2 regions of the Kitasatospora sp. NPDC056800 genome follow, and region 1 is predicted to be linked to the other one. Evidence: riboswitches for the same ligand, from Rfam matches in the RefSeq annotation. Region 1 holds a riboswitch; the other holds the start of a gene.

The links. Region 1 has a riboswitch for thiamine pyrophosphate ahead of ACFRQN_RS34160 (cytosine permease). Riboswitches for the same ligand answer to the same signal wherever they lie in the genome.
Region 2: another riboswitch for thiamine pyrophosphate. It lies ahead of thiC (phosphomethylpyrimidine synthase ThiC); the one in region 1 lies ahead of ACFRQN_RS34160 (cytosine permease).

What each region holds. Positions count from the first base shown of each region.
Region 1 covers NZ_JBHUAL010000219.1:7,883-11,157, reverse strand. Annotated here, with positions in the region: gene ACFRQN_RS34165 (S1C family serine protease) at 1-1,808, opposite strand, end outside; TPP riboswitch at 2,075-2,219, shown strand; gene ACFRQN_RS34160 (cytosine permease) at 2,212-3,275, shown strand, end outside.
Region 2 covers NZ_JBHUAL010000053.1:24,279-27,520, forward strand. Annotated here, with positions in the region: gene tenA (thiaminase II) at 44-715, shown strand; gene ACFRQN_RS14785 (DUF5326 family protein) at 988-1,188, shown strand; TPP riboswitch at 1,318-1,452, shown strand; gene thiC (phosphomethylpyrimidine synthase ThiC) at 1,447-3,242, shown strand, end outside.

The DNA of each region.
Region 1 (3,275 bases):
CCCTCGCGCTGGCCGAGAGTGACCTTGGTGGTGAGGGTCTGGCCGTTGCGGGTGTACTCGACGTCGACGGTCTCGCCGGGCTTGTGCGTCCAGATCCGGCTGACCAGGGCGGGGCCGTTGTCGATCGGGACGCCGCCGAGCTTGGTGATGACGTCGCCCGGCTTGAGGCCGGCCTTGTCGGCCGCGCCGCCGGGGGTGACGGCGGGCTGGCCCTGGATGTCCTTGGTCTGGATCTGCGCGCCGTCGCCCTTGTAGTCGTCGTTGCGCAGCACGTCGAGCTTGGCGTAGACCGGCTTGCCGGTCTTGATCAGGGTGTCCGCGACCCACTTGGCCTGGTTGATCGGGATGGCGAAGCCCAGGCCGATGCTGCCGGCCCGGCCGTTGGCGGAGGCGTTGGACTGGATCGCCGAGTTGATGCCGATCACCGCGCCGCCGGAGTCGAGCAGCGGGCCGCCGGAGTTGCCGGGGTTGATGGAGGCGTCGGTCTGCAGGGCGTTCATGTACGAGGCCTGCGAGCCGGTGTCGTCGCCGGAGGCCACCGGGCGGTCCTTGGCGCTGATGATGCCGCTGGTGACGGTGGACTCCAGGCCGTACGGCGCACCGATCGCGACGGTGGCGTCGCCGACGTTGACCTTGTCGGAGTCGGCCAGCGGCAGCGGGGCCAGCTTGCTCTTGGGCGGGTTGTCGATCTTGACCACGGCGACGTCGTAGCCCTCGGCGTGGCCGAGCACCGAGGCGCTGTAGGAGCTGCCGTCGGCGAACTTGACGGTCAGTTTGCCGCCGCTGAGGGTCGGCGCGACGACGTGGTTGTTGGTGAGGATGTGGCCCTCGGTGTCGAAGACGAAGCCGGTGCCGGTGCCCGACTCGCCGTTGCCCTGCGCCTTGATGGTGACGACGCTGGGCAGCGCCTTCTGCGCGATGGCGGCGATCGAGCCGGGGACGGGCTCGTTCTTCTGGGTGTCGCTGGCCTGGACGGTGGTGCTGCGGTGGTCGTTCGCGGAGCTCCTGCGGTCGGAACTGTCGGAGACGGACACGCCGAGCGCGCCGCCGGCCACACCGGCGACCAGCGCGACGGCCGCGATCAGGGCGACCAGGCCGCCGCGCTTCTTGCGCGGGCCGCCGGGGCCGCCCGGACCGCCGGGGTACTCCGCCGGGTAGCCGAGCGGGCCGGCCGGGCCGCCGGGGTAGCCGGCGCCGCCGGAGGTGGAGTCGTGGGTGGGGCCCCAGCCGCCGAGCGGCTGGCCGGCCCCGAAGGGGTGGTGGCCGTGCGCGGCGGGGGCGGCGGGCGCGGCCGGAGCGGCGCCGTACCCCTCGTGCGCGCCGGCGGCGGGGACGCCGTGGGTCGGGGTGGCGTACGGGTTGCCGGCCGGCGGCAGGGCCGGGGCGGCGGGTGCGGCGGCCACCGGGGCGGGCGGAACGGGCGGCAGGACCGGCGGCGGCGCGTCGATGTAGCCGGTGGCCGGGTCGACGGCCGGCTCCTCGACGGCGAGTACGGCGGGCTCGGCGGGTGCGGCGGGTGCCACGGGCTCGGCGGGTGCCTCCGGTGCGGGCACCTTGGTGAAGGCGACGGTGGGCTTGTGCCCACCCCCGGCCGGGACCTCCTCGGCCGGAACGGCGTCGGCGGACGGCGCCGCCTCGGCGGCGGCGGCCTCGACCGCGCCCGCCTCCGGCTCGGGCACCCGCCGGAACGCCATAGTCGGGTTGTGCCCGCCCTGAGCGGGGCCCGCGGCAGCGGACTCGGCCGCCCCCGGCCCGGCGGGCTGCTCCCCCTGCGGCCCGGTGGGCCCAACCTCGCGCTCGGTGCTCACGGACGACCTCCATAGCTGGCAGAACCAAGGACCATAGTTTTTCGCACTGTCGATTCGTTTGCCGTAAGGACCCCTCTGAAGAACTCATAAGAATCCTTAGCCGGCACCGACACCGGCACTGGCGTCAGCACCCACAGCGGCACTGACACCGGCTCCGGCACCCGTACCGACGGCCGGGGCTCCCCTCCCCATCGGGCGTCCGCGATGCGGACCGCCCCGCCCTCGGCCTTGGGCGTCGGCACCCGCGCCGGTTAGCCTGGCGCTCCAAACTGACACGCGGGAGCTTGGACCCACCAGGCTGAGAGTGCGCATGTCGACCGTACGCCACACGAGTGACGGACGTTCGAGGGGGCGCTGACCGCCGGAACCTGTCCGGGTAATGCCGGCGTAGGGAGTATCGGCCATGCCGCCTGCTTCGCCATCCTCTTCTTCGGGTACGAACGCCTCCGACTCCGGCGCGAACGCCCCCGCGCCGGGCGCGACCGCCCTCCTGGAACGCGCCGAGCACGTCGAAGCGCCCCTGGTCCTGGACACCGAACCGCCGCGCACGCTGCGCTTCCGGGACCACTTCGCGCTCTGGATGAACCTGGGCGTCAGCCTGATCGGCTTCTCCACCGCCGCCACCGTGCTCGGCGCCCCCGGCAGCGAGCTGTCGCTGGCCGCCGCGGTGACCGCGATCACGATCGGTACGGCGGTCGGCACCGCGATGCTCGCCGTGGCCGCGCTGATCGGCGCCCGCACCGGCGCCCCCGCGATGGCGAACCTGCGCGGGCTGTTCGGCACCCGGCTGTCCTACCTGCCGACGGTGCTCAACATCGTGCAGTGCATCGGCTGGGGCGTCTTCGAGCTGCTGACCATCTCGGCGGGCGCGCAGACCGTCGCGCACACCACCGGCTACCGCTGGCTGTTCGTCCTGCTCGCGGGCGCGCTGACCACCGCGCTGACCATCTGGCCGCTGGGCTCGATCGCGGTGCTGCGCCGCTTCGTGGCCGGGGCGGTCGCGGTGGCGATGGTGTACTTCACCGTCCAGCTGGGCCGCCAGGGCGTGCCGGACCCGGGCGCGGGCAACTGGCACGGCTTCCTCGGCGCCACCGACGCGATGATCGCGGTGTCGGTCTCCTTCGTCCCGCTGGCCGCCGACTACACCCGGCACTCGCGCACCCCGCGCTCGGCGTTCTGGGGCAGCTTCTCCGGCTACACGGTCGCCCAGGTCTGGTGCTACGTGCTCGGTCTGATGGCGCTGCTGCAGTCGGACGGCGACCCGAACCGGATCTTCGACTCCTTCCTCGGGGTCTGGGCCGGCTGGCTGTTCCTGCTGGTGCTGGTGCTGCGCGAGACGGACCAGTCCTTCGCCAACGTGTACTCGACCGCGATGTCGGTGCAGAACCTGCTGCCGAAGGTGGACCGCCGGGTGCTCTCCGGCGCGATCGGCGTGCTGATCACCGTGCTGGCGCTGCAGATCGACGA
Region 2 (3,242 bases), on a different contig from region 1:
CACTGGCCGGAGGACCGGCCGCCCCGGCGGTTAGGGTCGCGTCATGAGCACCAAGACGCTGACCGAAGAACTCTGGGCGGCCATCGAGCCGGTGTACGCCGAGATCCTCGCCCACCCCTTCCTGGCCGGGCTCACCGACGGCACCCTGCCGCGCGAGGCCTTCCGCCACTTCGTCGTCCAGGACTCGCACTACCTGCGCGACTACGCCCGCGCGCTCGCCGTCTGCGCCGCCAAGGCGCCCGGCGAGGAGGACGTCCGGGCCTTCGCCGACGACGCGGTCGGCGCGCTGGCCGCCGAGCAGGGCATGCACGCCGAGTTCCTGACCGCCTTCGGCGGCAGCGCCGAGGAGGCCGCCGCCGAGCCGGTGCTGCCCACCACCCGGGCCTACACCAGCTACCTGCTGGCCACCGTCTACGGCGGCTCCTTCGCCGAGGCGCTCGGCGCGGTGCTGCCCTGCTACTGGATCTACGCCCGGGTCGGCGAGGCGCTGCTCGCCCAGGGCTCGCCCGACCCGCTGTACGCCAAGTGGATCTCCACCTACGGCGACGAGGCCTTCCAATCGGTGGTCCGCCGGGTGCTGGCGCTCACCGACCGGCTGGGCGAGGAGCTGTCCGCGGCCGAACGCCGGAAGGTGGTCGGGCACTTCGTGACCACCTCGCGCTACGAGTGGATGTTCTGGGACGCCGCCTGGCGCGGCGAGCGCTGGCCGGTCTGAGCCGTCCGGGCGGCGCCCGCCGCCTGCCGCCCGTCGTCCGGACGGGCTTGCTTCCGGCGTCGCTCGGACAGGTCGTAAAGGCCCGGGGCCGTGCCCCCGCCGGAGGAGTTCTCGGGGGTCACCCGGGGGGTCGGGATCGGGGGGATCTCGGGGTTCTCTCCGGGCCGTTGGGCCTCGTTCCGGCACTCGCGCCACCGTACGATCGAAGTACCGAAAGCAAGCGGGATGCGGCACCGGACGGCGGCCGACCCGAGGGGAGAAGAGGAACCGACATGGCTGAGCTCTGGAAGTCGCTGCCCTCCTGGGTGCGCAACATCGTCATCCCGGTGCTGGTCCTGGTGCTGGCCTGGAACATCGTCGCCTTCGTGTTCGGCGTCGTCGGCGCACTGCTCTCGATCGTGATCAAGCTGCTGGTGGTGGTCGGCATCGCGGCCGCCGTGGTGGTCCTGGTGAAGAAGGCGGCCAAGAGCTGACCGGCCGCCCCGACCGCCGCCCTGAGGCCCGGCCCCCCGCGAGACGGGGAGCCGGGCCTCTGGCGTGAGGCGCTCTGGACCTGCGGCGATCCGCTCGCTACGGTGTTGGGCGTCGTGTGCAGGCAACACCGCCTGCGACGCGGGAGCTCGGAGCACCGGGCTGAGAGGACGCTGACCGGGACGTCGACGGACGGACCGACGGCTGCGTCGACCGCAGGAACCTGACCGGGTAATGCCGGCGTAGGGAGTAGAGGTCAGATGACCACGTTCGAAGCACAGCCGCAGTCTGTCCGGAGCGCCCCCAGCAGCGAGCGCACCGGCTACCCGACCCCGGCCTGGCACAAGGCCTACCGCGAGGGAACGCGCCCCGACCTGCGCGTCCCGTACCGCGAGGTGCGGCTCACCAACGGCGGGACCGTCCCGCTGTACGACACCTCCGGCCCGTACACCGACCCGTCGTACGAGCCCGACGTGCGGCGCGGCCTGCCCGCGCTGCGGGACCCCTGGATCCGCCAGCGCGGCGACGTCGAGGAGTACGACGGCCGCGAGTCGCGCCCCGAGGACGACGGGATCAAGCACACCTCGCCGCGCGGCGGGAACCTGCGCAACCTGGACGCCGTCTTCCCCGGCCGCCCGCGCCGTCCGCTGCGCGGCCGCGGTGGTGCCGCCGTCACCCAACTCGCCTACGCCAAGCGGGGCGTGGTGACGCCGGAGATGGAGTTCGTGGCGCTGCGCGAGGGCCTGGCGCCCGAGTTCGTGCGGGCCGAGGTGGCCCGCGGCCGGGCCGTCATCCCGGTCAACGTGAACCACCCCGAGGTGGAGCCGGCCGTCATCGGCACCAACTTCCTGGTGAAGATCAACGCCAACATCGGCAACTCGGCCGTCACCTCCTCGATCGAGGAGGAGGTGGAGAAGATGACCTGGGCCACCCGCTGGGGCGCCGACACCGTCATGGACCTCTCCACCGGCCGCAACATCCACACCACCCGTGAGTGGATCCTGCGCAACTCCCCCGTGCCGATCGGCACCGTGCCGCTGTACCAGGCCCTGGAGAAGGTGGACGGCCGCGCCGAGGAGCTGAGTTGGGAGGTGTACCGGGACACCATCGTCGAGCAGTGCGAGCAGGGCGTCGACTACATGACCGTCCACGCCGGCGTGCTGCTGCGCTACGTCCCGCTCACCGCGCGCCGCAAGACCGGCATCGTCTCGCGCGGCGGTTCGATCATGGCGGCCTGGTGCCTGGCCCACCACCAGGAGAACTTCCTCTACACCAACTTCGAGGAGCTCTGCTCCATCCTCGCCTCCTACGACGTCACCTTCTCGCTCGGTGACGGCCTGCGTCCGGGCTCGATCGCGGACGCCAACGACGAGGCGCAGTTCGCCGAGCTGAAGACCCTCGGCGAGCTCGGCCGGATCGCCCGCGAGCGGGACGTCCAGGTGATGATCGAGGGCCCGGGCCACGTCCCGATGAACAAGATCCGGGAGAACATGGATCTCCAGAAGGAGATCTGCGACGAGGCGCCGTTCTACACCCTCGGCCCGCTGACCACGGACGTCGCCCCCGGCTACGACCACATCACCTCGGGCATCGGCGCCGCGATGATCGCCTGGTGGGGCACCGCGATGCTCTGCTACGTGACCCCCAAGGAGCACCTGGGCCTGCCCAACCGGGACGACGTCAAGACCGGCGTGATCACCTACAAGATCGCCGCCCACGCCGCCGACCTGGCCAAGGGCCACCCCGGCGCCCAGGCCTGGGACGACGCCCTCTCCGACGCCCGCTTCGAGTTCCGCTGGGAGGACCAGTTCAACCTGGCCCTCGACCCGGAGACCGCCCGCGACTTCCACGACGAGACCCTCCCCGCCGAGCCCGCCAAGACCGCGCACTTCTGCTCGATGTGCGGCCCGAAGTTCTGCTCGATGAAGATCAGCAAATCCATCAATGAGAAGTTCGGCAACGGCGCGGCCTCGCCGGAGTACGACGAGGAGGCCGTCGAGGGCATGAAGGCCATGTCCGAGGAGTTCAAGGCCCAGGGCAACAAGGTCTACCTCCC